4 regions of the Blastococcus sp. OS1-29 genome follow, and region 3 is predicted to be linked to each of the others. Evidence: predicted binding sites of a transcription regulator. Region 3 holds the regulator's gene; each other region holds the start of a gene.
The links. Region 3 encodes LexA, which represses DNA repair genes until DNA is damaged. Its sites were predicted from a motif close to TCGAACANNTGTTCGA; they were not measured.

Region 1: AC2H4J_RS16610 (YbaK/EbsC family protein) is a predicted target of LexA. The motif match lies at 2,387-2,402, and genes of this name have one in related genera.
Region 2: dnaB (replicative DNA helicase) is a predicted target of LexA. The motif match lies at 3,191-3,206, and genes of this name have one in related genera.
Region 4: AC2H4J_RS21560 (HNH endonuclease signature motif containing protein) is a predicted target of LexA. The motif match lies at 4,415-4,430, and genes of this name have one in related genera.

The regions. Positions count from the first base shown of each region.
Region 1 covers NZ_JBXXJK010000006.1:156,071-163,441, forward strand. Annotated here, with positions in the region: gene AC2H4J_RS16600 (phytoene desaturase family protein) at 1-1,219, opposite strand, end outside; gene AC2H4J_RS16605 (GNAT family N-acetyltransferase) at 1,222-1,809, opposite strand; gene AC2H4J_RS16610 (YbaK/EbsC family protein) at 1,806-2,297, opposite strand; gene AC2H4J_RS16615 (DUF6504 family protein) at 2,498-2,824, shown strand; gene AC2H4J_RS16620 (SAV_6107 family HEPN domain-containing protein) at 2,824-3,339, shown strand; gene AC2H4J_RS16625 (DNA polymerase III subunit alpha) at 3,413-7,162, shown strand.
Region 2 covers NZ_JBXXJK010000009.1:57,871-65,241, reverse strand. Annotated here, with positions in the region: gene AC2H4J_RS21190 (hypothetical protein) at 1-190, shown strand, start outside; gene rpsF (30S ribosomal protein S6) at 399-686, shown strand; gene AC2H4J_RS21180 (single-stranded DNA-binding protein) at 689-1,186, shown strand; gene rpsR (30S ribosomal protein S18) at 1,219-1,455, shown strand; gene rplI (50S ribosomal protein L9) at 1,458-1,913, shown strand; gene AC2H4J_RS21165 (hypothetical protein) at 1,989-2,483, opposite strand; gene dnaB (replicative DNA helicase) at 3,284-5,899, shown strand; gene AC2H4J_RS21155 (hypothetical protein) at 5,902-6,093, shown strand; partial or broken gene AC2H4J_RS21150 (IS30 family transposase) at 6,168-7,360, opposite strand.
Region 3 covers NZ_JBXXJK010000008.1:64,392-71,762, forward strand. Annotated here, with positions in the region: gene AC2H4J_RS19740 (phosphatase PAP2 family protein) at 1-689, shown strand, start outside; gene AC2H4J_RS19745 (hypothetical protein) at 661-1,731, shown strand; gene lexA (transcriptional repressor LexA) at 1,753-2,508, opposite strand; gene AC2H4J_RS19755 (LysM peptidoglycan-binding domain-containing protein) at 2,707-3,285, shown strand; gene AC2H4J_RS19760 (hypothetical protein) at 3,462-4,208, shown strand; gene nrdR (transcriptional regulator NrdR) at 4,621-5,106, shown strand; gene AC2H4J_RS19770 (vitamin B12-dependent ribonucleotide reductase) at 5,267-7,371, shown strand, end outside.
Region 4 covers NZ_JBXXJK010000009.1:137,842-145,212, reverse strand. Annotated here, with positions in the region: gene AC2H4J_RS21590 (pyridoxal phosphate-dependent aminotransferase) at 1-257, opposite strand, end outside; gene AC2H4J_RS21585 (RNB domain-containing ribonuclease) at 254-1,690, opposite strand; gene AC2H4J_RS21580 (RNA-binding S4 domain-containing protein) at 1,753-1,968, opposite strand; gene AC2H4J_RS21575 (MOSC domain-containing protein) at 1,984-2,703, opposite strand; gene AC2H4J_RS21570 (aldose epimerase family protein) at 2,703-3,620, opposite strand; gene AC2H4J_RS21565 (HhH-GDP family DNA glycosylase) at 3,668-4,303, opposite strand; gene AC2H4J_RS21560 (HNH endonuclease signature motif containing protein) at 4,461-5,687, shown strand; gene AC2H4J_RS21555 (hypothetical protein) at 5,720-5,857, opposite strand; gene AC2H4J_RS21550 (TetR/AcrR family transcriptional regulator) at 5,854-6,444, opposite strand; gene AC2H4J_RS21545 (acyl-CoA dehydrogenase family protein) at 6,536-7,371, shown strand, end outside.

The DNA of each region.
Region 1 (7,371 bases), on a different contig from region 3:
AGATCGTGACGACGTGCTGCCCGGCCGGCGCGAGCGTGTGGTCGGTGGCGGAGAAGCTCATCGCCAGGGGGACCGGGCTGCTCGGCAGCCGGCCGGCCGCCCAGTCGCCGTGCGCGGCGGCCAGGTCGTGGCGATCGGTGCAGAGCAGCTGCAGGCCCGTGGCGGACACCTCGGGCGCAACGCCCGGATAGACCGGGAGGGCGTCGGTCAGCGCGCGCACGACGAGCCCGAAACCGTTGCCCAGCGGCGGGTCGGCGTCGGCCAGCGCGGCGGGGGCCGCGTCGCCCGCGAGCGCCTTCGTGACGCCGATGTGGCACGCGGCGACCACGGCGTCCGCGCGGATCCGGCGTCCGGAGCCGGTCTCGACGCCGGCGGCGCGTCCGTCCTCGACGAGCAGCCGGGCCGCACCGTCGCCGAGGACGACCCGGCCGCCGTCGGCCTCCAGCCGCCGGCGGAGCGCCGCGGTCAGCCCACCCGAACCGCCCACGGGGTGGCCCGGCGGCGTCCCGTGCAGCAGCGCGGCCCAGCCGACCATCGCGGCGGTGCCCGGCTCGGACATCGGCGGGCCGGACTGGGCGCCGAACCAGGCCAGCGCAGCCTTCAGCCGCTCGCTGGCGAACCATCGGTCGAGCAGCGCGTCGCCGGAGCCGAGGAAGTCCACGGCCAGGTCGCCCCCGGAGGTCCGGGACCGCCCGTCGGACGGCGCGCCGAGCGGCCAGAACGAGCGGATCAGCCCGGCGGGCGTGGGACGTCGTCCGAACGAGGCCGCCACGGCCCGGCTGCGACGGGACCACACCGCCACGAACTCCCGGTAGGCGGCGGCGTCGGCCGGGCCGCAGGCCGCGGCGATCGACGCGCAGGTGGCGTCCAGGTCGACCGAGAACACCAGGGGACGCCCGTCCGGGCCGGGAGCGCCCGGGGTGGGGGCGGGTGCGAAGCCCCACGGGTCGCAGTCGACGTAGCGCAGGCCGTGGGCGGCGAGGTCGAGCTCCTCGACGATGCCGCTGGACCGGATGATCACGTGCGCGCTGGACCCGCGGTCGACCCGCACACCCGGCCACCGCTCTACCGTGGAGACCGCGCCGCCGAGGACGTCGTCGGACTCCACGACCTCCACCGACAGCCCGGCGCGGGCCAGGTAGCAGGCGGCGACCAGCCCGTTGTGCCCCGAGCCGATGACGACGACGTCGACGCCCTCGGCCGCTGGGGACGACCCCACGCTCAGCCGGTTGCCGGATCCGGCTCGGAGGACCGCAGCGGCAGGCGCGCCCCGAGGATGGCGAAAGGTCGCGCATCGCCGGGGAAGTGGTAGCCGCGCGCCAGGTCGACGAAGCCGTCGGCGTGGTAGAGCCGGAACGCCTTGGTGTCGGCGTCCGGGGTGGAGAGCAGGGCGGCGGGATAGGGCAGGTCGGCGACCAGCGCGTGCAGCAGTCGCCGGCCCAGCCCCCGGCTCTGGGAGTCGGGGTGCACGTGCAGCTCGCAGACCTCGAAGGCGCCGGGCAGCCACTTCTTCGCCGTCCGCCGGTCCAGGGCCGCGCGCACCTGGTCGTGCCACCACTGACCGGGCTCGGCGAGGTAGCCGTAGCCGAAGCCGACCAGCTGCTCGCCGTCCGGGGTCGCCTCGAACGCACCGACGGCGCGGAAGCCCGGCCGGTCGGTGTGCTGGATGGCGTAGCCGTAGCGCCCGGCGACGACGGCCGAGTCGTACCCCATGGCCAGGCCGTAGATGATCAGCGCCTCGTGCATGTGGTCGCGCAACCACCGGACGGGCAGCTCGGCGATCCGGGTGGTGGGCTTGGTGCCGGTCATGCGCCGACCTCGGCCGCCGTGCCCGCCGTCAGGCGGAGCAGTTCCTCGTAGGTGGTGGAGAAGACCGACGCCGGGTGGCCGGCCGCGGCCCAGACGACCTCGTGGCGGGCCAGTTCGACGTCGACGAGCGTGCCGATGGGCTCGGGGTGACCGATCGGGGCGACGCCGCCGATGACCTGCCCGGTGGCCCGACGGACGACGTCCGCCGGGGCCGGCGTCAGCTCCGGGACGCCGAGCAGCGTGGCCACCTTCGCCGTGTCGACCCGGTGTGCGCCGCTGGTCAGGATCAGCACCGGGGAGCCCGCGGCCTCGAAGACCAGGCTGTTCGCGATCGCCCCCACCGGGACGCCCAGTGCGGTGGCGGCGCCAGCGGCGGTACGGACCTCGGTCGGGAGGACCCGCACCTCGCCGGGCGCGCCGGCCTCCGCGAGGAGTTGGGCGACCGCGGCCACCCGAGGGTGTGCGGGGGAGGTCGCGCGGGTGGGCATGGTTCCGATCCTGCCACCGGGAGGCAGGAGGCGACGACACGGCCGCCCGTCTTGACGTCGCCTCCGGGGTCCGGTCTACTGGACAGTGTTCGAACAGACGTTCGAACACTGTCGGTCCACCGCCGCTCCCCGGCCCTTCCCCGCCTGGAGCGGCGGTCCGGGCCGGCGGGCTGTGGGTGGAAACGGTTGGGGAGTGTGTCATGAGCCGGGTACTCGGTGAGGCCGCCGGACGGGTGGGTGAAGAGGTGCAGGTCGAGCGCGGCCCGCTCGGCCCGGTGCAGTTCTGGCGCGGCGGGTCCCGGTACCTCGTCGGCGAGCTGCTCGACTCCTGGGTGGAGACCCCGGCCTGGTGGCGCCGCGACCCCGCCGTGTCGGGAGGGGCCTCGGCCGACCTGGTCGCCAACCAGGAGGTGTGGCGGGTCGAGGCGGTTCGCGCCGGGCGCTCGCGGACGAGTTTCGCCGGGGTCTTCGACCTGTCCTGGGACGCCGTGGACAACCGCTGGTGGCTCGTGCGGGTGCACGACTGATGGGCGCCGCACGGGTGATGTCGGCCGCCGGTCAGCTGCCCCTTCCCCCCGCCCTGCCCGCCGCGGCCACCCAGCTGCTCGACCAGGCGCACCGCGGCCTGCGGGAGGCGGCCGCCTGCACCGACGCCCGACAGCGTTATGCCACGGCACACCTGGGTGCGCTGCGCGCCGCCGCGGCCGTGCTGGCGGCCCGTACCCGGCCCGAGCCGGCCCGCGGACGGCCACGCAGCGCCTGGGTGCTGCTCGCTGACGTGATGCCCGAGCTCGGGGAGTGGGCCACCTTCTTCTCCGCGGGCGCCGCCAAGCGGGCCGCGGCCGAGGCCGGGCTCTCGCACGCGGTGACCGAGCGGGAGGCCGACGACCTGGTCCGTGACGTCGGCGCCTTCCTGTCCGTGGTGGAGAACTGTCTCGCGCTGCCCGTTCCGGTCGCCGCTGACCCGCCCCGGTCCCCGTTCACCCGCCCGCGGGTGATCGGTGGAACTGCCACCGGTCCGGCCTCCCGGTCCCGGAGGTGAGCGAGCTTGCGAGCGCACCCATAGACGCAGCACTGACGGTCGCGCGGCTGACGAGCGCCAGCGAGGAGGCTGCGTGACTGACCCCTTCGTCCATCTGCACGTCGCTTCCGGGTACTCCATGCGGTACGGGGCCAACCACCCCGCCGATCTGGTGACCCGGGCCGCCGAGCACGGCATGACGGCACTGGCGCTCACCGACCGCGACGGGCTCTACGGCGCGGTGAAGTTCGCTCTCGCCTGCCGGTCGGCCGGTGTACGTCCGATCTTCGGCGTGGACCTGGCGATCGCCCCGGCCCTGGACACCACGCTGGCGCCTGCCCTGGCCTCGCCGATCGGGGGCGGGACGCGCCCCCGGCTGCAGACGTCCGGTCGCCGGGTGCCTGCCCGCGGTGGGGTCAGCGTCGACCCGCGGCTGCCGCGGGCCACCTTCCTCGCCCGCGACGGCGCCGGCTGGCGGGCGCTGTGCCGGCTCACCAGTGCCACCCATCTGCGCAGCACCCGCGGCGAGCCGGTGAGCTCGCTGGCAATGGCGGCCGAGCACGCGCCCGGGCTGATCGCGCTGCTCGGCCCCGACTCCGCGGTGGGCCGGGCGCTCACCACCGGCCGCGCCGATCTCGCGCTCGCGCACCTCGACACCTGGCGGGCGGCCTTCGGTCCCGGCCGGCTGGTGCTCGAGGTCGTGCACCACCGCGGCCAGGGCGACCGGCAGCGGGCCCAGGCGATGCTGCGGTTCGCCGCCGAGCACGACGTGCCGGTGGTGCTCAGCAACGCCGTCCGCTACGTCGACGCCCTCGATGCCCCGACCGCCGATGTGCTGGACGCCGCCCGGCGACTGGTCCCGCTCGCCGCCCGGCACGTCGACCGCCGCACGGCGGAGGGTTACCTCAAGTCGGGCAAGGAGATGGCCGACGTCGCCGACGACCTGGTCGGTCCCGACCGCGACGCTGCGCTGCGGCTGCTCGAGCGCACCGCCCGGCTGGCCGAGCAGTGCGCGGTCGACGTCCGCGACGACCTGGGCATCGGCAGCGTCCGCTATCCCGAGCTCGACGTCGTCACCACCCCCGCCGAGCGGGGGATGGGGCCGTCGCAGGTGCTGCGGTCCCGCTGCGAGGCCGGCTTCGGACGACGGGGCATGGCGCTCACCGAACGGGTGCGGCAGCGGCTCGACGAGGAGCTGCAGGTCATCGACTCCCTCGGCTACCCCTCCTACTTCCTCACGGTCGCCGACGTGGTCGACCTCATCAAGAGCTTGAGGGTTCGGGCCGCGGCGCGGGGATCGGGTGCCGGCAGCCTGGTCACCTATCTGCTGGGCATCTCCGACGTCGACCCGATCCGGTACGGCCTGCTGATGGAGCGTTTTCTGTCCCCGCTGCGCCACCAGCTGCCCGACATCGACATCGATGTGGAGTCCGCCCGGCGCATGGAGGTCTACGACGCGGTCATCGACCGCTTCGGCGCCGACCGGGTCAGCTGCATCTCGATGATGGACACCTACCGGGTCCGGCACGCCATCCGCGACGTCGGTGCCGCGCTCGGGCTGCCGCCGGCGGAGATCGACGCCGTGGCGAAGGCGTTCCCGCACATCCGGGCCAACCAGGTGCACGCCGCGCTCAAGGATCTGCCGGAGCTCCGGGCCAGTCGGTACGGGGCGAAACGAGCCGGTGGCACCGGCGATCTCGACCTGCTGTTCGACCTCGTCTCCCGGCTCGACGGCCTGCCCCGGCACATCGCGTTGCACCCGTGCGGGGTGCTGCTGTCCGACGCCACGCTGCTCGACCGCACGCCGGTGGAGAACAGCTACCTCGGCTATCCGATGAGCCAGTTCGACAAGGACGACGTCGAGGAGCTCGGGCTGCTCAAGCTCGACCTGCTGGGCATCCGAATGCAGTCGGCGATCGCCCACGCGATCGACGAGGTCGCCCGGGTCGACGGCGAGACCGTCGACATCGACGCCATCCCGCGCGACGACGAGCCGACCTTCGAGCTGATCCGTTCGACCCGCACGCTCGGCATGTTCCAGATCGAGTCGCCGGGGCAGCGGGAGCTGGTCGGCAAGTTCGGGCCGCAGACGTTCGAGGATCTGATCATCGACATCTCGCTGTTCCGGCCCGGGCCGGTGAAGAGCGACATGGTCACGCCGTTCCTCATGGCCCGGAACGGCTGGCGGGACGCCGTCTACCCGCACCCCGATCTGGAGTTCGCTCTCGCGGAGACGGCGGGGGTGGTCGTCTTCCACGAGCAGGTGCTGCAGGTGGTGGCCCGGATGACCGGGTGCACCCTGGCCGAGGCCGACGAGGTGCGGCGGGCGCTGGGGGAGAAGGACGCCCATCCGGAGGTGCGGGCCTGGTTCGTGCCGCGGGCGCTGTCGGCCGGCTATCCGGTGGAGGTGGCCGAGCAGGTCTGGACGGTGCTCGCCGCCTTCGGCTCGTTCGGCTTCTGCAAGGCCCATGCGGCGGCGTTCGCGCTGCCCACCTACCAGTCAGCCTGGCTGAAGGCCCACCATCCGGCGGCCTTCCTCGCCGGGGTGCTCACCCACGACCCCGGGATGTATCCCAAGCGGCTGATCCTCGACGACGCCCGCAACTTCGGGATCCGGGTGCTGGGCCTGGACGTCAACGCCTCCGCCGACACCTACCGGATCGAGCGCATCGAACCCGACCCTGACAGTGAGGTGGAGGTCGAGAGTTGGCGGCGGCCCGACTGGATGCCGGTCTCGATGCGGCCACCGTCGGACTACGGCATCCGGCTGGCGCTCGCCGACGTGAAGGGGATCTCGGACGACGAGGTCACCCGGGTCGTGGCCGGCCAGCCGTACCGCTCGCTGACCGACTTCTGGCACCGGGCGTCGGTGTCCCGGCCGGTGGTCGAGCGGCTGGTGCTGGCCGGCGGCTTCGACTCTCTCTACGGCTTCGGGGTGCGCGACCGCGAGGCCGGCCGGCCGACCCACCGGCGCAAGCAGGTGACCCGACGCGACCTCCTGCTGCAGATCGGCGAGCTCGACCGGTGGAGCCGCAGTGGCGCGCGGGCGAACTCCAGCGGCCAGCTCAGCCTCGACCTCATGGGGCTGGAGCTGCCGGAGGAGGAGACGGCACCCGGGGAGAGCGGCCCGGAGGAGACCGGATTGAGCTGGGCCGAGGGCAGCGGCCTGCCGGAGTTCACCGACGCCGAGCTGGTGCGCGCCGAGCTGGAGGTGCTGGGCCTGGACGCCAGCCGGCACGTCGTCGACTTCTACAAGCCGTTCCTCGCCGCGCTCGGGGCGGTTCCCGCCGGGGAGCTGCTCGGCTGCCGGAGCGGGGCAGAGGTGCTGGTCGCCGGGGTGAAGGTGGCGACACAGACCCCGCCGATCCGTTCGGGACGGCGGGTGGTCTTCGTGACCCTGGACGACGGCACGGGTTGCACCGACTCGACGTTCTTCGAGGACGCGCAGGGTCCCTACGCCGCAACCGTCTTCCACTCGTGGCTCCTGGTGATCCGCGGAGTGCTGCGTCGCACCGGTCCGCGGGGGGTGTCGCTACGTGCGACCGGGGCGTGGGAGCTGCCCGCGCTGCACGAGGCGTGGGAGGCCGACGGTCTCGAGGGAGTGCGGGAGCTGATGGCGGCGCCGGGGGAGATCACCGAGGAGGCGATCACGGGGGCCGCGGCCTCGCGGAGCAGCCGGCCGGTGATGGTGCGGCCGGTGCTGGTGCACCCGACGGGCTTCCGGATGTCGCCCTACGCCGACATCAAGCCTGCCGGGGAGGACTCGAAGATCGCCGCCCGCCGGGCCGCCTCCGGGCCGCCCCGCAAGCTCTGGCACTCCAGCCCCGGCAGCTCCGGTCACTGACGGCGAAGAGATCGAGAGAGCGGCCTCGTGACCTGCAAGAACTGTCGCAGTCACCCGCACCACCCGACCTGCGCCGACCCGCACCGCCGCCCCCGACCCCGACGACGACCCACCCACCCTTCGAGAGGGATGGCCCTGCGGCTCCCCGATGACTTCTGGCGTGGGCTGCCGTCTACCTAGTGACCGGTGAGACGACCGGATCGGAGAGG
Region 2 (7,371 bases), on a different contig from region 3:
GGTGCCGGTCTTCGGCCAGCTGGCCGGGCTGGACGGGTCCGGCCTGGACGACCAGAGCGCCACGCGGGACGCCGCGTCGTCCACCCCGGCGCAGACCCTGCCGGCCGCCGCCCTGGCTGCCGTGATCGCGCTGGCCGCGGTCACCGCCGCACTGGTCCGCACCCACCAGGCGTCGCGCAACTCGCGCTGACGCCGTTCGCCGCCGCGGCCGTCGTCCCTTTCCGGACGGCGGCCGCGGCGCGTCGCCGGGGGTTGTGGACAGCGCCGGACGGCGTTCTGCGCGGCGCTGGTAGCCTTCTCCTGCGCGTTCCGGTGGATGCCGGGGCGCGCAACGCATGCACGACCCTCCTGCTGCAGACCTTCTGCAGCCGCCAAGACCAGAGGAGGTGGGGTTTCCCGTGCGTCATTACGAACTGATGGTCATCCTCGACCCCGAGCTCGAGGAGCGCACCATTGCTCCGTCCCTCGACCGGTTCCTGACCGTCGTCACCAAGGCCGGTGGCACCGTCAAGACCGAGATCTGGGGCCGTCGCCGTCTCGCCTACGAGATCAAGAAGCAGATCGAGGGCATCTACGCGATCGTCACGATCGAGTCCGAGCCCGCTGCCGTGGCCGAGCTGGACCGTCAGCTGAACCTCAACGAGTCGGTGCTCCGCACGAAGCTGATGCGCCCCGAGGCCCACTGACCATGGCCGGCGAAACCGTCATCACCGTCATCGGGAACCTGACGTCTGACCCGGAGCTCCGGTTCACGCCGTCCGGCGCCGCGGTTGCCAACTTCACCGTTGCCTCCACCCCCCGCACCTTCGACCGTCAGTCGCAGGAGTGGAAGGACGGCGAGGCGCTGTTCCTCCGGTGCAACGTGTGGCGGCAGGTGGCCGAGAACGTGGCCGAGTCCCTCACCCGCGGTTCGCGGGTCATCGTCAGCGGGCGGCTCAAGCAGCGCTCGTTCGACACCAAGGAAGGCGAGAAGCGCACCGTCATCGAGCTGGAGGTCGACGAGATCGGCCCCTCGCTGCGCTACGCCACCGCGAAGGTCACCAAGGCCTCCCGCGGTGACGGTGGCGGCGGCTTCTCCGGTGGTGGCGGCGGCGGAGGCGGCTTCGGCTCCTCCGGTGGCGGCGGCGGCGGATCGAGCGACCCCTGGTCGACTCCCGCGGGCCCGTCCGACGAGCCTCCCTTCTGATCCACTCTTCGTACTGATCTCTGGAGAACCCAGTGCCCAAGCCCCCCATTCGCAAGGTCAAGAAGAAGGTCTGCCAGTTCTGCAAGGACAAGGCGACCTACGTCGACTACAAGGACACGACGCTGCTGCGGAAGTTCATCTCCGACCGCGGCAAGATCCGAGCACGGCGCGTCAGCGGCAACTGCAGCCAGCACCAGCGTGACGTCGCCGTGGCCGTGAAGAACAGCCGCGAGATGGCGCTGCTGCCCTACACCTCGACGGCGCGCTGATCATGACGACGTCGAAGCTGATCCTCACCGCCGAGGTCACCGGTCTCGGTTCTTCCGGCGACACCGTCGAGGTCAAGGGCGGGTACGCCCGCAACTACCTCCTGCCCCGCGGCCTGGCCATCCAGGCCACCCGCGGTGCCGAGAAGCAGATCGAGTCCCTCCGCCGGGCGCGTGCCGCCCGTGAGGTGCGCTCGCAGGAAGAAGCGACCGCCGTGGCCGGGCAGCTGTCCGGCCTCACGGTGCGCGTTCCGGCTCGCGCCGGCGAGGGTGGCCGCCTGTTCGGGCGCGTCACCACCGCCGACGTCGCCGCGGCCGTGGCCGCGGCCGGTGGCCCGGAGCTCGACCGTCGCCGGATCGAGCTGCCCAGCAGCATCAAGACCACCGGCCAGCACACCGTCACCGTGCGGGTGCATCCCGAGGTCTCGACGCAGCTGCAGATCGAGGTCGTGGCCAGCTAGGGCTGTCCAGCACTGCCCGCGAGGGGCGTCGGACTCCGGTCCGGCGCCCCTCGCGGCGTCTCCGGGGACGGTCGCTCAGAGCGCCGCGACGCGCCGGGCCACGGCCTCTATCGCGCGGTCGCGCACGTCTGCCGCCAGGGGTGCGTCGACGGTGCCGGCACCGACGACCGCCTCGGTCGAGCGGCCGGTGAGGAAGACGTACTGCCAGTAGAGGGTCATCCTGGCGCCGCTCGCGGCCGTCGCCGGGACGACCGCTGTCGCGATGGCCACGACGTTGCCCGGCCCCCCACCGCTACCGGGGGTCACCTCGAAGCGCGGCGTTTCCACGTCGGTTCCCCCGGGCCTCGTCTTCCCGCGCAGGGTTGCGGTGAGCGCCTCGGCGAAACAGTCAGGAGCCCTGACGTCGCTGAGGAGGGCGGTGTCGGCATCCACGCGCTGCTGCGAGCGGAAGCTGCCCGCCCAGGAGTACAGATGGCTGGTCGCGCCGTCGGTGAACACTGGTGAGAACGTCTCCGTCAGCTGACCGGCTGGATCGGTCGACGCTCCCAGGCAGGCGCGGAAGGCCGCCATCGTTGCGCTGTCGCGCTCCGGACTGCCACCCGCGCTCCACCCCTGTGGGAGATCGTCGGGCTGTAGGACGGTCGACCGGAGCCGGCCCGGGTCGCCGGATGGCGGCCGTGGCGCTACGGAGGTGCTCGAGGCACGCGAGCCGGTTGCCGCGGCGGGTCCGGCTGGGGCGACCGTGGACGTGCACGCGGAGACCGTAGCGGCGAGAACCACGATCCCGGCCATGCTCGTGAGCCTGCTCGTCCGCACCCGCGGAACGTAGTGGGTCCGGTGGCAGGCGGACGGCCGACGCGGCCGATCGAGTGGAGGATCCGTGCGGCCACGGGCGCCTGTGGACACCTGTGCATTCGGCGATCGAATGCTGAACGGACCGTGTCCGGGCCATAGCCGACTGTGATCGTGTAGAAGGCCGACAGGCGGTCGCGACGCGGTGTGACTCGTGGTGCGGCACGGCAAATTTCTTCGGACTTTTCTCCTGTCCACAGCCGGTGGGCGCTGTTTCCGCAGGTGGTGGGCGTGGAGACGGGAGATGTACCGCGGGCGTCCCCCGCGGTCTCCACATGTCGACACGCCTCCATCCACCGACTTGTCCACAAGTTGTGCAGATCGGCGTGCACACCGGTGTTGGACGGGGACCCCTCCGGCTTCCTAACGTCCACCTCAGCTGCCGCCGGGTGCCGGAAAGTGTCGGTGCCCGGCGGTAGCAATCACCGAACAGATGTTCGGTCCGGCGGCGCTCGTCGAACTCCGACTTCCCCACGGAGTGGTGATGCGGGCGCGCCCGCAAGAGATGGAGGAACCCCGTGGCGGTGGCCGACGACTTCAGCCGGCCTCAGGCGACGGCTCCGGCGTACGACCGGCAGCCCCCGCAGGACATCCCGGCCGAGCAGTCCGTGCTCGGCGGCATGCTGCTGAGCAAGGACGCGATCGCCGACGTCGTGGAGGCCCTGCAGGGCACGGACTTCTACCGTCCGGCGCACCAGGTGATCTTCGACTGCATCCTCGACCTGTACGGCCGGGGTGAGCCCGCCGACGCCATCACCGTGGCCGCGGAGCTCAACCGCACCGACCAGCTGTCGAAGATGGGCGGCGCGGTCTACCTGCACACCCTCATCGCGTCCACGCCGACTGCGGCCAACGCCGGCTACTACGCCGCGATCGTGGCCGAGCAGGCCGTGCTGCGCCGTCTGGTCGAGGCGGGCACCCGCGTGGTCCAGCTGGGCTACGGCGCGGCCGGTGGCAAGGGAGACGTCGACGACATCGTCGACCGGGCCCAGCAGGAGATCTACGACGTCACCGAGAAGCGGATGAGCGAGGACTACTCGCGTCTCGAGGACATCCTGCAGCCGACGATGGACGAGCTCGACGCCATCGCCTCCCGTGGTGGCGTGAGCCGTGGCGTTCCGACCGGCATCCGCGATCTCGACGAGCTCACGAACGGCCTCCAGGCCGGCCAGATGGTCGTCATCGCGGCCCGTCCGGGTGTCGGTAAGGCCCTGGCTCTCGACACCCCGGTCGCCACGCCGTCCGGCTGGACCACCATGGGCGAGATAGCGGTCGGCGACCGTGTGATGGGGTCCGACGGCCGCCCCACGACCGTCGTGGCCGCCACCGAGGTCATGACCGACCGCCCCTGCTACGAGGTGCACTTCTCCGACGGGTCGGTCATCGTCGCCGACGCCCAGCACCAGTGGCTCACCGAAACCCGCGCCAGCCGGAAGTCCGCCCAGGCCGCCCGAGTGGGCTACAACCGGTACCGGAACCAGAAGACGTTCGCTGCGGTCCGGACCACCGAAGACATCGCCCGTACCGTCCGCTGCCCCACCAAGGACGCCCGGCTGAACCACTCCGTGACCAATGCGGGCCCGTTGGAGCTCCCGGAGGCCGATCTGCTCGTTCCCCCGTACGCACTGGGCGTGTGGCTTGGTGACGGCACCTCGGCGGCCGCGCAGTTCACCAGCGCCGACCCCGAGATCGCCGTGTACATCGAGGCCGAGGGTCTGGTCGTCGACGCGACGAACGTCCACATGCGCTACGCGATGCGGCTGCCTGACGGGCCCGGTCCTGCCGAGAAGGTCTGCCCGATGTGCGGACAGTTCTTCGTGCCGAAGACGTCGCAGGTGCAAACGTGCGGAAAGACCTGCGGCGGCGCGCTGCGGGCCGCCGGAGGTGTCGGACGTACGGCCACCTGCGCGGGCTGCGGCGGGCCCTCGTCCGGGATGGCCCAGTGCCAGGCGTGCCGGGATGACCACGGCACGGTCAAGGCGCTGCTGCGCAAGCTGGGTGTCCTGGGGAACAAGCACATCCCGGTCGAGTACCTGCGCGGCTCGGTGGCGCAGCGGAAGGCGCTCCTGGCCGGCCTCCTGGACACCGACGGCACCGTCGCGCCGAGCGGGGTGATCCAGTTCGCCGTCACCAACAAGCGGCTGGCCGAGGACACCCGCGAGGTGATCGCGAGCCTCGGGCATCGCGTGCGCATGACCACCAAGCGCGTTCGCGGGCGCTCGGAGGAGTCCTCCATCTGCTACACGCTCACGTTCAGCACCGACGACCAGGTCTTCGCGCTGGAGCGGAAGCACATCCTCCACAAGGAGCGGGGAGCGCGGACATTCACCGCGCGCGGGGTGCGGTTCATCACCGACGTCCGTCCCATCGACAGCGTGCCGGTGCGCTGCATCCAGGTGGACGCCGAGGACCACCTGTTCCTCGCCGGGCGCAGCTTCATCCCGACGCACAATTCGACGCTCGGTCTCGACATCGCGCGGTCCGCGTCGGTGAAGCACCACCTGCCCGCTGCGATCTTCTCGCTGGAAATGAGCAAGCACGAGATCACCATGCGTCTGCTCTCGGCGGAGGCGAAGGTGCCGCTGCACCACATGCGCGCCGGTTCGCTGTCGGACGAGGACTGGTCCAAGCTGGCCCGGCGCATGGGTGAGATCGCCGACGCCCCGCTCTACATCGACGACTCCCCGAACATGACGATGATGGAGATCCGGGCGAAGGCGCGGCGGCTCAAGCAGCGCAACGACCTCAAGCTCGTCGTGATCGACTACCTGCAGCTCATGACGTCCGGGAAGCGTGTCGAGAGCCGCCAGCAGGAGGTCTCCGAGTTCTCGCGTGCGCTCAAGCTGCTGGCCAAGGAGCTCGAGGTTCCGGTCATCGCGATGTCACAGCTCAACCGTGGCTCGGAGCAGCGTCAGGACAAGAAGCCGATGCTCTCCGACCTTCGCGAGTCGGGCTCGATCGAGCAGGACGCCGACATGGTCATGATGATCCACCGCGAGGACATGTACGAGAAGGAGTCCCCGCGGGCCGGCGAGGCAGACATCATGCTGGTCAAGCACCGTAACGGGCCGACGGCGAACGTCACGGTCGCATTCCAGGGTCACTACAGCCGCTTCGTGGACATGGCCAACTAACCGTGACCACCTTGGCTGTGCCCGACGGCGTCGTTCTCGAGGTGGCGGTCCGCGCCGCGGACTCGCCCAGCCAGGAGCGACTGGGACGGATCGCGGCGATGCTGCGGGAGGCCGAGATGGCGGGGCACCCGTCGGCGGGCGGCCACGGACGTCGCCGCAGCCCCGGCTCGCGACGGGTGCGTCCCGCCGCCTGACCGTTCCGGGAGCAGAGAACCGGAGAGGCCCAGAACCGTGTGGCGGATTCCAGGGGTCGTTGCAACACCGCTGGTTAGTGAGGCGGTTGGAGTAGAGCACGCAGACGCTCGGCTGGGGTTGCCCAGCCGAGCGTTTTGCGTGGTCGGACGCTGAGTTGCTGGCTGATGTGGTCGAGGTCGGCTGCTCCGTGCACCGAGAGGTCGGTGCCCTTGGGGAAGTACTGGCGGAGCAGTCCGTTGGTGTTCTCGTTGCTGCCGCGCTGCCAGGGGCTGGCCGGGTCGCAGAAGTAGACGGGCATGTCGGTGGCCACGGTGAACGACCGGTGGGCGGCCATCTCGGCGCCCTGGTCCCAGGTCACCGAGCCGCGCAGATGGGCGGGCAGGGTGGCGATGGTGGCACGAGTTGGTCCCGGACGGCCTCGGCAGTGCGCCCGTTCGGCAGGTGGACCAGCATCACGTAGCGGGTGGCGCGCTCGACCAGGGTGCCGATAGCCGAGGCACCGTCGGCGCCGATGATCAGGTCGCCTTCCCAGTGGCCGGGCACCGCCCGGTCCTCGACCTCGGCCGGCCGCTCGCTGATCATGATCATCTGGTCGGTGAAACGGGGCGTGCGGGCGGCGGGATCTCGATGAGGCGTGCGCCGGGTCCTGCCGGTGCGCAGCGCGGAGGCGACCTCGCGGCGCAGCCCGCCTCGGGCCTGCACGTAGAGGGCTTGGTAGATCGTCTCCGGAGACACCCGCATCTCCCGCTCATCGGGGTGGTCGATGACCAGAGCGTTGCAGATCTGCTCCGGTGACCAGCCCTGATCCAGGCCGGCCTGTACGTAGCCCGCCAGTTCGGTGTGGGTGGCCAGCTTCGCCGGTCTGGGGCGGGCCCGGCGGCCGGCGGCTGCCCGATGGGCCCCGTAGGGCCGGTAGGCGGCCTCGGGCTGTTCGGGGTCGGCGTTGCGGGCCAGCTCCCGGCTGATCGTGGAGGCCACACGCCCCAGCGCCAGCGCGACCTGCCGCATGGACGCGCCGGCGGCACGCAGGTCGGCGATCTGCTCACGCTCGGCCAGTGTCAGGAAGCGAGGGTGCAGCTCCGCTTCCAAAGACGGCGGAACCGGCTGCTGGGTGATCATCCCGAGTGTGTAGTCGATCCGGCGTCCGTCCGGGTGCAGACGACTGTTTCTGGTCTTGCGGATGCCCTTGTCCCAGTCCTGCGCGGTGCGCACGTTCACCCCGATCGCGGCGGCGGCCGCCTGCCGGGAAGCGCCGCCTTCACGCAGCCGGTCGTACT
Region 3 (7,371 bases):
CCGATCGCCCTCGGGTCGTCTCCGCGGGCCGCCCGGCGTGGTGGGTCATGCTCACCGCCCTGGTCGTGGGCGCCCTCGTCACCGCCGACGTGCTGGCCCGCGGCTGGCTCGAGCAGATGGACCTGCACGTCTCCTCCGTGATCAGCGGCTGGGGCCTGCGCGACTCGGCCGCCTTTCCCTTCATCTGGGTGGTGACGCAGCTCGGCGGCCGGGTGACGATCCTCGTCGTCCTCGCCGCACTCATCGGCCATCTCGCCTGGCGCCGGCGCACCTGGCTGCCGCTGGTCCGGGTGCTGGTCGCGCTCGGCCTGCTGACCGTCGCCGTCTACGCCATCAAGCACGGCACCGGGCGGACGGCGCCGGGCTATCCCGGCGTCTTCTTCTTCCATGCCGACGGCCAGTCGTTCCCCTCGGGCCACGTCGCCAATGCCGTCCTGATGTGGGGGATCGCCCGCTGGCAGGCGGTGGCGTACGGACTGCCCGCCCGTGTGCAGCGGGTCTTCTGGCTGCTCAGCGTGGTCGGGCCGGTGGCCACCGGCGCAGCCATGGTCTCGCTCGACTTCCACTGGCTCACCGACGCGGTCGTGGGTGCCTGCGTGGGCATCGTCCTCTTGGGCGTGGTTCACGCACTGAACGCAATGGTTCTGTCACGCTGGGTACGTGCCCGAGCAGGCCGGCAGACCGCGTAGCGGCTCGCGGGGGCGACTGCTGGCGTCGGGGGGAGTCCTCGGGGCCGTCCTCGTCCTCGGCTGCCCCCTGCCCGCGTCCGCCGGGACGACCGCGCCGGCGGCCCAGTGCCAGATCACCGACCCCCGGTTGCCCGAGCTCTCCGGACTGGTGGCGGTCGACGGCCAGTTCCTGGCCATGAACGACGGCGGCGACCAGGTCTCGGTCTTCCTGCTGGACGCCACGTGCCAGGTCGTCGACGTGCACACCGCCGCCGTCGACCCCTACGACCCCGAGGACCTGGCGGTCGCCGCCGACGGGACGGTGTGGCTGGCCGACACCGGCGACAACGACTCCATCCGGTCCACCGTGGCGCTGATCGCCCTCCGTCCGGACGGATCCACCAGCATCTACCGCCTGACCTACCCGGACGGCGCGCACGACGCCGAGGCGCTGCTGCTCGCGCCGGACGGCACCCCGTACATCGTGACGAAGGAGATCCTGGGGGCCAGCGGCGTCTACCGGCCCGGAACGGCCCTGGTCGACGGCGGGACGGTGGCCCTGGCGAAGGTCGCCGGCGTCAACTTCACCTTCACCGGCACCGTGGGTGGGCCGGTCGGGCAGGCAGGCCAGCTCCTGGTCACCGGGGGAGCGGTCGCGCGCGACGGCAGCGCGATCGCCCTGCGCACCTACACCGACGCCTACGTGTGGCCGCTGACCGGTTCCGACGTGCCGGCTGCGCTGGCCGGTACCCCTGTACGTACGCCGCTCCCCGACTCGCGGCAGGGGGAGGCCATCACCTTCGCGCCGGACAACCAGAGCCTGGTGGTCGCCAGCGAGGGGCTGCCGAGCGACCTGACGGTGGTACCGCTCGCGCCCGCTGCCGCGCCTGCGGCGACTCCGGCGGCGGGTCCGGTGCCGAGCTTCACCGATCTGAGCCGGTCGGGGCTCTCACCGATCACCAACGGTCTGATCGCGGCGGCCGCCGCGACGGTCATCGTCTGGATCGGCGGCAAGCTCCGGCGTCATCCCGTCGATCGTCGTCCCGCCGACCGGAGGCACTGAACCGCCGGCCGGCGGGCTGTCTCAGACGCGCCGCAGCACGCTGACGACGCGGCCGAGCACGGTCGCCTCGTCACCGGGGATCGGCTCGTACGCGGGGTTGTGCGGCAACAGCCAGATGTGGCCGTCGCGCCGCTTGTACGTCTTGACCGTCGCCTCTCCGTCGATCATCGCCGCGACGATCTCGCCGTTCTCCGCGGTCGGCTGCTGGCGCACGACCACCCAGTCGCCGTCGCAGATCGCGGCCTCGACCATCGAGTCACCGACGACCTTGAGCATGAACAGGGTGCCCTCGCCGACGAGCTCGCGGGGTAGCGGGAAGACGTCCTCGACGGCCTGCTCGGCGAGCACCGGGCCACCGGCGGCGATACGGCCGACCAGCGGGACGTAGGTCGGCGCGGAAGCCGGGGACTCTCCGCCGGCAGCGAGCTCTGCCGCCGCAGCCGAGTGCGGGCTGTCGCCCGGCAGCCGGACGTCGAGGGCCCGTGGGCGGTTCGGGTCCCGGCGCAGCCACCCCTTCTTCTGCAGCACCGACAGCTGGTGCGCGACCGAGGACGCCGACGACAGGCCGACCGCCTCGCCGATCTCCCGGACCGACGGGGGATAGCCGCGCCGCTCAATCGAGTCGCGGATGACCTCCAGGACGCGGCGCTGACGCTGGGTCAGCCCGTCACCGTCGGCCTCACGGTCGGGGAATGCGCGCACCGTGGACGTCTCGGTGTTCGCGGAGGCGCCACCGGCCGTCCTGCGGCCCCCTGCCGTCCCGCTCTTCTCCGCCACGTCGCCTCCTTGTCCGCTGCTCGCGCAGCGCAGATGTGTCCTCCGACGGACGGTAGCGCGCCGAGGGCCGCGGATCAAACACATGTTCGAAGTCGTGCCGTGTTCGGTGTCGCTTTCGTCGGTGGCTTGCGGTAGACATCGAACAGCAGTTCGAATCGAACAGGCGTTCGATGCAGCGGATGGACGGGAGGACGGGTCATGGGTCTCGTGCAGCAGGCGGTCCTGGACTTCGACGAGGAGATCCAGGTGCCGTGGCGGCCCCGGCTGGTCGGGGTGGCGGCCGGTGGCGACACCGGCCCCGAGGAGGCGTGGCCGCGGCGGCCGCGGCAGACGGGGCGGAGCTCGTCGCGGGTCGGCGTCTGTCGCCCGGTCGAGGCGCCGGCGCGGGACGGGGGCCTCGCGCGGCGCGGTGCGGGGGCCACTGCGGGCCGGCCGGGGGAGCCGCGTCCCGCGGTGCGCGAGCCGGCACCGGCGCGCCGCCCCGCTCGGGGCGGCGTCCGGCTCACCCGCCGGGCGCGCCTGCTGGCCGCGGTCCTCACCCTCGCGCTCGGCGTGGCGATCGGCTCGTGGCTGGGCCCACTGCTCGCGGGGCAGGACGGCGACCTGCGGCTCGCCGGGACACAGAGTGTCGTCGTACAGCCGGGCGACACACTCTGGTCCATCGCCGCTGACGTCGCCGGCACAGCGGACGTCCGCCAGGTCGTCGACCGGATCCAGGAACTCAACGCCCTCGACGGCACGGTGCTCGTCCCCGGTCAGGTCCTGGAACTGCCGTGAGCGCCTCGCAGCGCCGGCGACCCCGTGGAGGGGTGGCCGTCGGCTCGCCGCCACGCCTACGCGTTGTCGTGACCCACGTCACGACAAGAGACTCACAACGTCGGCGGTCGACTTCGTCAACCCTCAGTGCGGGCGCGTTCACCGTGTGTGGTCACTCCAACGCTTACGGTCGTCACGTGTCAGGCGCCATGGAGAACCGAGCAGCGGTGTTCACGAGCCAGCCCCAGGCCGTCGAGGTCTATCAGGCAGGCACCTGGTGGGCCGGTGAGCTGCTGGGGTGGCGGCACGACGCCGATGGTGGGTGCCAGGTCTGGGTGCGCGTGGTCCTGGGCGGTATCGAGGAGACCGCCTGGACGGATCTCGCGACCCTGCGCCTCCCGGAGCGGCACCTCTCCGTCGCGACCCCCGCGCCCTTCCGTGGCCCGGCCACGCAGGAGATGTCGGTCGCCCGGCACCCCTCCGGCCGCCGGGCCCGCTCCGTCGACAGCGAGGCCGCCACCGGCAGCCTGCCGAAGGTCCCCGAGCTCTCCGTCGTGCCGGGTTCACCGTCCGCGGGTGGCCGGCGGACCGCCGACGAGACCGCACAGTTCGCGTCCGTGGGTCGTCGCCGCGCTCCCGACACCGGCGAGCTCCCCGTGACCGGTCGCCGTCGCGCACCGGAGGCGACCCACGGGTCGACGGGTGGCCGCCGGCGCGCTCCTGAAGGCGCCGTCGCCGCGACCCCGGCCCCCGGCGCTGCCGGGCGGCATCGGGCACCCGGAGCGGTCGACACGGGGCGTCCCCCCGTGGCCCTGCCTGCGTCGCGCACGGTCGGCTGGACCGAGCCCGAGGGCCTCGAGGCCGAACTGCTGACGCGCCCCATGCGGCTGAGCGACCACATGCAGTCCCGCCGTCCCCGGCTGGGCGGCTCGCTCACCGTCTGAGTCGAGCGAACCGCCGGCCATCCCGCTGCGGGGTGACGGCCCTTCCCGTGGCCGGCGTGGCACCGCGGCGCCCCGTCGCAGTGACCGCATCGCGTCCTCCAGAAGTCCTTTCGGCGCGTCGCCGCGGCGTGTCGTGTGACGGGTGGGGACCGGTGTTCTCCCAGGTGACGGCAGTGTCTGAGTGGAACACGCCGACCGCCGAATCGCTTGCACATCTTGTGTGGAGCGGCCTAGGGTTCCCCTACATCTAGTAGTTACATCGCTGTAAGCCCGTCCACAGGCCCGTCCCCAGGTTGTCCCTGGTGGCATCCACCGGATGTCCCCAGAACGGTCCACAGGGAAGGGTCGGGAAGCGGCCGGCGGGGAGTTCCGGACACCCGGGAACCCGGAGCAGGAAGGAGGTGAACCGCCGATGCGCTGCCCGTTCTGTCACAACGCCGACAGCAGGGTCATCGACTCGCGCGAGGCGGACGAGGGGGCGACCACCCGTCGCCGTCGGTCCTGCCCGAAGTGCAACCGCCGGTTCACCACCGTCGAGGAGGCGGTCCTCGCCGTGGTCAAGCGCAGCGGGGTCAGCGAGCCGTTCAACCGTTCCAAGGTGGTCGCCGGTGTCCGGCGCGCCTGTCAGGGCCGGCCGGTCGACGAGGACCAGCTCCAACTACTCGCCCAGCAGGTCGAGGACGCCATCCGCGCCACCGGCGCGGCGGAGGTCCCCAGTCACGAGGTCGGCCTGGCCATCCTCCGGCCCCTCCGCGAGCTCGACGAGGTCGCCTACCTGCGCTTCGCGAGCGTCTACCGGTCCTTCACCTCGGTGGCGGACTTCGAGAAGGAGATCGCCGAACTGAAGGCCCGGCAGCCCGGAGCCACCGAGCACCCAGCGGTCCCCAGCAGCGCCTGAGAACTGTCGTACCCACCCGCTACACAGCAGTCAGACCCGATCGCGGCTCTTCCCCAGCCCCCGATCCACCGCGCACCGCGCAGCACGCATCGAGAACACCGCTAGAACACGCAGCGCACGACGCCACACCGCGCACGACGACCAGGGAGAGCTCCACACCATGACCGAGACCGACGACCGCTTGGCCGGCTCGCGCACCCGCCGCACGGCGAAGGCGACGAACCGGGGCAAGGGCCTCAAGATCAAGCGCGTCTTCACCACCGCTGGTGTGCACCCCTACGACGAGGTGACCTGGGAGCGCCGCGACGTCGTCATGACCAACTGGCGTGACGGCTCGATCAACTTCGAGCAGCGCGGCGTGGAGTTCCCCGCCGAGTGGAGCATCAACGCCACCAACATCGTCACCACCAAGTACTTCCGTGGGGCGGTGGGCAGCAGCCAGCGCGAGAACAGCCTGCGTCAGCTGATCGACCGGGTCGTCCTCACCTACGGCGCGGCCGGCCGCGAGCACGGGTACTTCGCCAGCGAGGGCGACGCGGAGATCTTCGAGCACGAGCTGACCTGGATGCTCATGCACCAGTACTTCAGCTTCAACTCACCCGTCTGGTTCAACGTCGGCACGAGTGCGCCGCAGCAGGTCAGCGCGTGCTTCATCCTGGCCGTCGACGACGAGATGGACTCGATCCTCAACTGGTACCGCGAGGAGGGCCTGATCTTCAAGGGCGGCTCCGGTGCCGGCCTCAACCTCTCCCGCATCCGCTCGTCCAAGGAGCTGCTCTCCTCCGGCGGTACGGCGTCGGGTCCGGTCAGCTTCATGCGCGGCGCCGACGCGTCCGCAGGAACCATCAAGTCCGGTGGCGCCACCCGTCGCGCCGCGAAGATGGTCGTCCTCGACATCGACCACCCCGACATCGAGGAGTTCATCGAGACCAAGGCGCGCGAGGAGAACAAGATCCGCGCCCTGCGTGACGCCGGGTACGACATGGACCTCGGCGGCAAGGACATCACCAGCGTCCAGTACCAGAACGCCAACAACTCCGTCCGGGTCTCCGACGAGTTCATGCGCGCGGTCGAGGACGGCGCCGACTTCGGCCTGCGGGCCCGCATCGACGGCTCGGTGATCGAGACCGTCGACGCGAAGACGCTGTTCAACAAGGTCACCCAGGCCGCGTGGGAGTGCGCCGACCCGGGCATCCAGTACGACGACACGATCAACGACTGGCACACCAACCCCGAGACCGGCCGCATCAACGCGTCCAACCCGTGCTCGGAGTACATGAGCCTGGACAACAGCTCGTGCAACCTGGCGTCGCTGAACCTCATGAAGTTCCTGAAGAACGACGGCACGTTCGACACCAAGAACTTCGTGAAGGCCGTCGAGCTGGTCATCACCGCGATGGACATCTCGATCTGCTTCGCCGACTTCCCGACGCAGCCGATCGGCGAGACGACGCGGGCCTACCGCCAGCTGGGCATCGGCTACGCCAACCTCGGCGCCCTGCTCATGGCGACCGGTCACGCCTACGACTCCCGCGGCGGGCAGACGCTGGCCGCGGCCATCACCTCGTTGATGACGGGCACCGCCTACCGCCGGTCGGCCGAGCTGGCCGGCATCGTCGGGGCCTACGACGGCTTCGCCCGCAACGCCGACGCCCATGCCCGGGTCATGCGCAAACACGCCGCGGCCAACGACGCCATCCGTCCGGTGGGTGCCGACGACGCCGACGTGCTCAAGGCCGCGACGGCGGAGTGGCAGGACTGCCTCGCGATCGGCGCCGACAACGGCTGGCGCAACGCCCAGGCCTCGGTGCTGGCCCCCACCGGCACCATCGGCTTCATGATGGACTGCGACACGACCGGCATCGAGCCGGACTTCTCGCTGGTCAAGTTCAAGAAGCTGGTCGGCGGCGGCTCCATGCAGATCGTCAACCAGACGGTGCCGCGGGCGCTGAAGAGCCTGGGCTACCAGGAGGAGCAGATCGAGGCGATCGTCGAGTTCATCGCCGAGCACGGCCACGTCGTCAACGCCCCGACCCTCCGGCCGGAGCACTACGAGGTGTTCGACTGCGCCATGGGCGAGCGGGCCATCTCGCCGATGGGCCACGTCCGGATGATGGCAGCGGTCCAGCCGTTCATCTCCGGCGCGATCAGCAAGACGGTCAACATGCCGGAGACGGCGACCGTCGAGGACGTCGCCAACATCTACTTCCAGGGCTGGAAGCTCGGCCTCAAGGCGCTCGCGATCTACCGCGACAACTGCAAGGT
Region 4 (7,371 bases), on a different contig from region 3:
GCACGACCGCGGAACCGCTTGATGTGTGCGGCGATCGCCGCGCGGAGCTCGGGGCGGCCGGGACCGGGCGGGTACTGATCGGCGGCGGTGCCGATGGCCGCCCGGGCGACGTCGAGCACCTCGGGCGGGCCGGGATAGTCGGGAAACCCCTGGCCGAGGTTGACCGAACCGGTGGCGACGGCCAGGGCGCTCATCTCGGCGAAGACCGTCGTCCCGAACCCCTGGAGCCGGGAGGTGAGGTGCGGCGCCCGCGTCATGCCGTGACGAAGCCGATCCTGCGCGCGGCGACGTCGGCCTCCTCCAGGCGGACGTCGACCCGGGTGCCGGGCCGCAGCCCCCCGCCGGTGCAGCGACCGCGGACGGCGAGGTCATCGAGCACGACCGTGCCCCTTCCGTCCTCCGCGTCCACCACCACGGCGGAGAAGACCTGACCGACGCGGGACCGCAGCAGCCACGCCTCGGTCGCGTCGACGACCGCACGCTCCACCTCGCGGGTGCGCTTGTCGGAGGCGGCCATGAGCCCGGGCAGCTCGGGGAGAGCAGCGCGGATCTCGGGAGGCGGTTCGGCGCCGGCCGCGAGCGCGAGGCAGACCTCCGTGCCGAAGCGGTCGACCAGCCGCCGGAGCGGAGCGGTCACGTGCGCGTACGTGCTGCCCACTCCGGCGTGACCCGGCTGAGCGGGCGGTGCGCCGTCGAACGGGGTGTAGGCGGCGCCGCGCAGCAGTGCCACGGCCTCCTCCAGGAAGGCCGCGTGCCCGGGACGGCGCGGATCCAGAGTCGCGATGACGGCTCCCGGGCTCGCGTCCGCCGGCCACTCGACACCGAGGGCAGGCGCCAGGAGTCGAAGGCGGGCGACGTCCTCCGGGCGGGCCGGAGGGAGCGTCCGGAGGATGCCGACGCCGCCGCCGAGCATCAGCCCGGCCGCGCACCGCCCCGTGAGCAGCGAGATCTGGGCGTTCCAGGCCTCGACGGGCAGGTCGCCACGCATGGTCAGCGTCCAGCCGCCGCCCGGACCCGGGACGACTTCCTGATCGGGTGTGCCGAGCTCGATCGCTCCCCGCTCGGCCGCCCCTCGCTGCAGCAGGGCGCCGATGGCCGGCAGCAGGGCGAGCGCCTCGGGGAGCGCGCCCGCATCGGCCTGCGCCTGGACGGTGGGGTAGTCGAGCTGGGCGCGGCTGCGGACGCGGGCGCGGCGCACGTCCACCCTCGTCGGCTCGCCGTCGGCGTCGACGTCGATCGTCCAGAGCACGGCGGGTCGCAGTTGTCCGGGCAGCAGGCTGGCCGCGCCCTCGCTGAGCACGGGCGGGTGCAGCGGCGTCCGCCGGTCCGGGCTGTACAGGGTCTGGCCGCGGCGGCGGGCCTCGGCGTCGACCTTGCCCTCCGGTGCGACGAACGAGCCCACGTCGGCGATCGCATAGCTGACCCGGTAGCCATCGGCACGGGAGGCCAGGTACACGGCCTGATCGAGATCCCGGCTGCCCGGCGGGTCCAACGTCACCAGCGGGACATCGGTGGCGTCGAGCTCGGGGAGCCTGGGTTCACCGGCCAGCCGCTCGGCCTCGGCCAGCACCGCCGCCGGGAACTCCTCGGGAACCTCGAACTCCGCGCGGATCGCCGCGAAGTCCGGCCCGTCCGGAGCGGCGTCGGGCCAGCGAGGGACCCGGATCGGGGCGTGCGGCCGACCTGACACGCCCGTCAGCCTCGCAGACGGGACCGACGGCCGCGGTTCCACGTGGAACTCCCGCGAGCTGCTCAGCCGATCCGCACCTCTTCCATGCCCTCCACGGCCACGACGTCGCCACGGTGCAGCTGCCGCCCGCGACGCTCCTCGGGCTCACCGTTGACGGTGACGACTCCCGAGAACAGCACGTCCTTCACCTGCGCGCCGGTCGGGACGGCGTCGACGAGTTTCAGCAGCTGCCCGAGGCGGATGGTCTCCTCGCCGGGGCGGATCCGGACGGTGCGCACGACGACAGTCTCCCGTCACGTCGGTTCGAGCGGGTCGCCGGTGCGCACGACGCCCGCCGCGAGCACGGCGGCGCGCACCGCCAGCAGCCCGTCGCGCTCCCGGTGGATGGTCTTGAGGACGGACGTGTCGCGGGCGATCCCGCCTGGCTGCGGACGGGTGGTCATCACGCACCGTGCGATCGGCAGTCCGAACCTCAGCCGCACCGACCCGAGTTCCGCCTCCTGCCCTCGGAGTCCGTCCTCTCCCTCCCCGTCCAGCAGCACGTTCGCCCGGAACCGGCGACGGTCCCACGTGCCGAGGGTGCCGGTCGAGACGAGAGAGAGCCGGATGCGCGGGCTGTCGTGGAACGGCCCCGGTGCGCCTTCCCATTGCAGCCATTCGGTCGGGTCCGGCACGTCCTCGTCCGCCGGCGCCTCGTACGTCGGGGCGGCCTCGCCCTTCTCGTCAGCTGCCCGCAGCTCCACCCGGCGACCGAGCCAGTCGGAGAGGACGGCCTCGTCGGTGGTCACGGTGCCGTCGGGCAGCACCACCTCGACGCCACCGTCGCAACGCAGCCGTGCCGATCCGAACAGCAGCTCCGGCACGCGGCGCGCGGTGAGCCCGAGCCCGGTGTCCCGGTCGAACAGCGCCCACCGCCGGTCACCGGCGATGCCGAGCGCATCGACGTGGGCCTCGGTGAGCCGCTCGCCCTGGAGCGACTTCACGGGGTACCGCCACAGCTCGAGCACCCGCATCAGGCGGCTCTCCAGCCGAGCGTCCAGGCGCCCGACCAGGCGGCCCCCGGTTCGAGGACCAGCAGGTCCTGCTCATCGGCCAGCGCGTTGGGCGGGCAGGTCATCGGCTCGACGGCGAGGCTGCGCCGGCGCCGCCCCTCCGGCAGCCCGTCCCCGGTGTAGATCTGCAGCCACGGCCACGCCCCGTCGACAGCGAGCTCGATCGTCCCGAGCGGACCCCTCAGGTGCAGCCGGGCCCAGCCGTCGTCGTCCCGCTCCAGACCGGTGAGCGGCGTGTCGAACGCGCGGTGCCCGATGCGGCCGACGTCGCCGTGGAACCGGTGCGAGACGCCGGTGGGCAGCCCGCCGTCGGTCTCCAGGGCCGTCCGGGCCGGCACCGTGAGGTCGGCGCCGCCGATTCCGCCGTCCTCGTTCGCCCCGACGTGGAGATAGGGGTGCATCCCGACGCCGAACGGCGCCGGCTCCGCGGCGAGGTTGCGCACTCGCACGGTCACCGCCAGGCGACCCCCGGAGAGGGCGTAGTCGACGGCCGCGGCCAGCCGGAAGGGATAGCCCGGATGCGGCTCCAGCACGGTGCCGACCGTCGTGGCCGTCGCCGTCCGCTCGACGACGGTCCACGGCTGCCAGGCGACCAGACCGTGCATCGCGTTCGGCTGGTCGGGCGCGTGCACGTCGAGCTGCAGATCGCGGCCACGCCAGGTCCAGCGTCCGCCGCGCACCCGGTTGGGCCACGGTACGAGGACTGCGCCCGGCCAGCCGGCGGGCACGGTACCGGCGGGATAACCGTCGACCACGTCCCAGTCGTCGACGACCAGCCGCCGGATCCCTCCACCGCGGAGGTCCACGGCCAGCTGGGTGCCGGCTGCGGCCAGCACGACCTCGCGCGGTTCATCGGACGGCCAGGAGTGTTCGGACATTCGGCCCTCCAGAGGTCGGGTGGACCGTCAGCTCACCACAGGGGCCCTCAGTCACCGACGGCGTCCTCATCGGCACGCAGCCGGGAGATCCGCACGAGTGCTGCCGCGAACCGGGCCAGGTCGTCGGGTTCGACCAGCTCGGCCAGCCCGTCGGGCTGAAGGCCGATCCGGCTCGCTCCGGACCGCGCGCGGTCGTCGAGGTAGGGCCGCACCCACGGCCAGACGGCCTGGACCTCGCGGAGGAACACGGCGGCGCCGGTGGGGCCGATGCCCTTGACCTCCTGGACCAGGCGGGCCGCGACGTCGACGTCGCCACCGGCCGCCTCGCCGAGCCGCCGCAGGTCACCCCCGTACCGGTCGAGGACGAGGGCACCCATGTCCCGCAGCTGGGTCGCCGTCCGCTCGTCGTACCGGCGGTAGCCCGCCCGGCCGAGCGCCGCGACCAGCCGTGGCCTGGGGGCATCACGCAGCCGCTGGGGTGTCGTCCAGCCTGCTGCAGTCACCTCCCGCGCGGCCGCGATGGAGATGCCGGCCGCGATCCGAGCAGAGAGCAACTGCGCGAGGACCAGCAGCTGGAACAGCGGAGTCGGCTCGTCGGCGAGAGCGATGCCCGCGTCCTCGGCGAAGGTCCGCCCGTGGCGGTCGAGGACGCGGCGGACGAGGTCCCCGGCTGAGCGATCCATGTCCGACTGCCTACCGGAGACCGACCCCGGGTGCGCACCTCGCCTGTGGACGAAGCTCCTTTTCCACAGCCCTTCTGACCAGCGGTTTCTGTCACATCTCCCGACTAATCTTCGTCCATACGTTCGATCCGACGGAGACTGCGGGAGGTGATCGGCGGTGTCGTCATGGGTGTCGGTGCTCGAGCAGCTCGCCCAGCTCGACCCCACTGAATTCGATCCGGCCGACCTCTCCGACGAGCAGCTTCGACAGGTCGTGTCCCTGGCCCAGCTCGGCATCAACCGCATCTCCGCGCTGCAGACCCGTGCCGTCGGGGCCGGCGAGGCGCGGCAGGTGCACTCCGGTGACGGCATGGGCTCCATGAAGTCGTGGTTGACCGGGCACTGCCGCGTCTCGGGCCGCGAGGCGGCCGGGCGGGTCCGCGCCGGCCGGCGCCTGAGGTTCCTCCCGGCGCTCGCCGCGGCCTACGCCGCCGGGTCGGTCACACCCGCGCACGTGGCTGCCGTCACGACTGCACTGACGTCGGCCCGCGTCGCGAAGGCCGCCGAGCTCGGCATCGACCTGGATCACACCGATCAGATCCTCACCGCGGCGGCGCTGACGCTGGGCCCCGAGGACACCGCCCAGGCGGTCCGTCGGTGGGTGCTGGGCATCGACCCCGACGGCACGCTCGACGACGCCGTTGGCCTGCCCCGGTTGTTCCGGATGGCCGTCAGCTCCGGGGGCCGGGTGTACGTCTCGGGACACCTGGATCCGGTCGGGGCCGAGACGGTGCACACCGCCCTAGAGGCGGTGATGAACGGTCACCGGCCCGCCGGTGACCGACGCGGCCACCCCGAACGACAGGGTGACGCCCTGGTCGAGCTGTGCCGCCAGGCGCTGCACGGCGACCGCCTGCCTGATGTGCGCGGCCAGCGCCCTCACGTGCGCGTGACCGTCGACTGGATGGCGCTCTGCGCGGCGCGTGGGGTTCCCGGGTTCGGGCACCTGCCGTTCGCCGGGCCGGTCTCCGCCGAGACCGCCCGCCGCCTCGCGTGCGACGCCGGGGTGTCCCGGATCCTCACCGGCCCCAACAGCCTGCCCATGGACGTCGGCCAGGAGACGCGCTCGGCCCCGGCCGGGATCCGTCGCGCCACCGAGGAGCGCGACCTGCACTGCGTGTTCGCGGCGTGCACCGCCCCACCGGCCTGGTGCGACTTCCACCATGTCGATCACTGGGCGTGGGGCGGAGAGACCTCCTGCGAGAACGGCGCCCTGGTCTGCGAACGCCACCACACAGCCGTGCACGAGGGTGGCTTCACCATCGCCCGCGACCCTGGCACCTCGGTCTGGCACACCTACCGGCCCGACGGCAGCGAGATCCACATTCGAGGCCTGGGTCCCTAGCCACCGGCGGCTTACGGCTGCCGAGCCCGAGGTCAGCGAGGAGCGAGGACGTGTTCGAAGAACAGGGAGTTCTCGGCGTCGGGAAGCCCCACGTAGCCACCGAAAGCCGCGATCGGACGGTAGCCGGAGGAGAGGCAGAGACCCTTCCAGCGCACCGGTTCGACCGTCACAGGGTGATGCCGTGCAACAGCAGCGCGGCCAGCTCGCGGTAGGCAGCGGCGTCGTCCAGGCCGGTGGCCCGGGCGGTGTCCCCCCGGCCGATGCGGAACATCAGCGTCGTGACCGTGTCGGCGACGAGCGGGGGATGGACCTCGCGGAAGCGCCCCCGCGTCACGCCGTCGGCGATCAACTCCCGCACGCGCCCGGCCGCCAGCTCCGTGTTGCGTTCGTAGATCTCCCGGCCAGGTCCGAAGGAATCGAGGTCGCGATGGAACGCCTCCCCGGCGGGAGCCAGGGCGACGGCGACCGCGGTCAGGTAGGCGGTGACCTTGAGCGCCGGGTCCTGCACCGTGACCGTCCGGGCCTCGACGGCGTCCGTCGCCTTGCGGAAGAAGTGCTTGATGACCCGCTGGGCCAGCTGCTCCTTGCTGCTCGCCAATGTGTACAGCGTGCTCTTGGAGCAGTGCAGCCGGAGCGCCAGGTCATCGAGGGTGAACCGGGCGAACCCCTCGGCAAGGAAGAGCGACTCCAACTGATCGAGCAGCTCCGCCTGGCGGCGGGTCAGCCCGCTGCCGGTGGACGGCGCGGCGGTCGTCATGGCCTCCTCCTCCCGGCGGGTCAGCATGGCCCCTGGACCGTCCACTGTACTGAGGTACCGTCGTCAGTACAGTTGACGACGAAGGAGAGCCGTGCCGGTCGACCGCGAACTGCCCACCCGTGAGGCCCACGACCTCCTGGCGCTCACGCGCGAGCTGGCCGACGCCGAGCTGGCGCCCCACGCCGCGCAGTTCGAGCGCGAGGAGCGCTTCCCGCGGGCGGTCTTCCGCACGCTCGGCGAGGCCGGGCTGCTCGGCCTCCCGTTCGGCGAGGACGTCGGGGGCGGCGGTCAGCCGTACGAGGTCTACCTCCAGGTGGTGGAGGAGCTCGCCGCTCGCTGGGCCAGCGTCGCCCTCGGCATCAGCGTGCACACGCTGTCCTGCTTCCCGATCGACCGCTTCGGCACCGAGCAGCAGCGGCGCGACCTCCTGCCCGCCATGGTCGGCGGCGAGCTGCTCGGGGCCTACTGCCTCTCCGAGGCGCACGCCGGCTCCGACCCGGCCGCGATGCGTGCCGCGGCCCGGGCCAGCGACGACGGATGGCTCGCCATCGGCGAGAAGGCGTGGGTCACGCACGGCGGCCAGGCGGACTTCTACTCGACGTTCCTGCGCACCCCGGACGACGGCGACCGCGCCATCTCCTGCTTCCACCTCACCCCCGACCTGCCCGGGTTCGGCGCCGCCCGTCCCGAGGAGAAGATGGGTCTCACCGGCTCCACGACCGCGGCGGTGCGCCTGGACGACGTCCCGATCCCCGCCGGCCGGCTCGTCGGTGAGCGCGGCCGTGGCCTGTCGATAGCCCTGGCAGCGCTGGACTCGGGGCGGTTGGGCGTCAGCGCGGTCGCCGTCGGTCTCGCCCAGTCCGCGCTCGACGTCGCTGTCCGGTACGCCGCCGAGCGCGAGGCGTTCGGCCGGCCGATCGTCGAGCA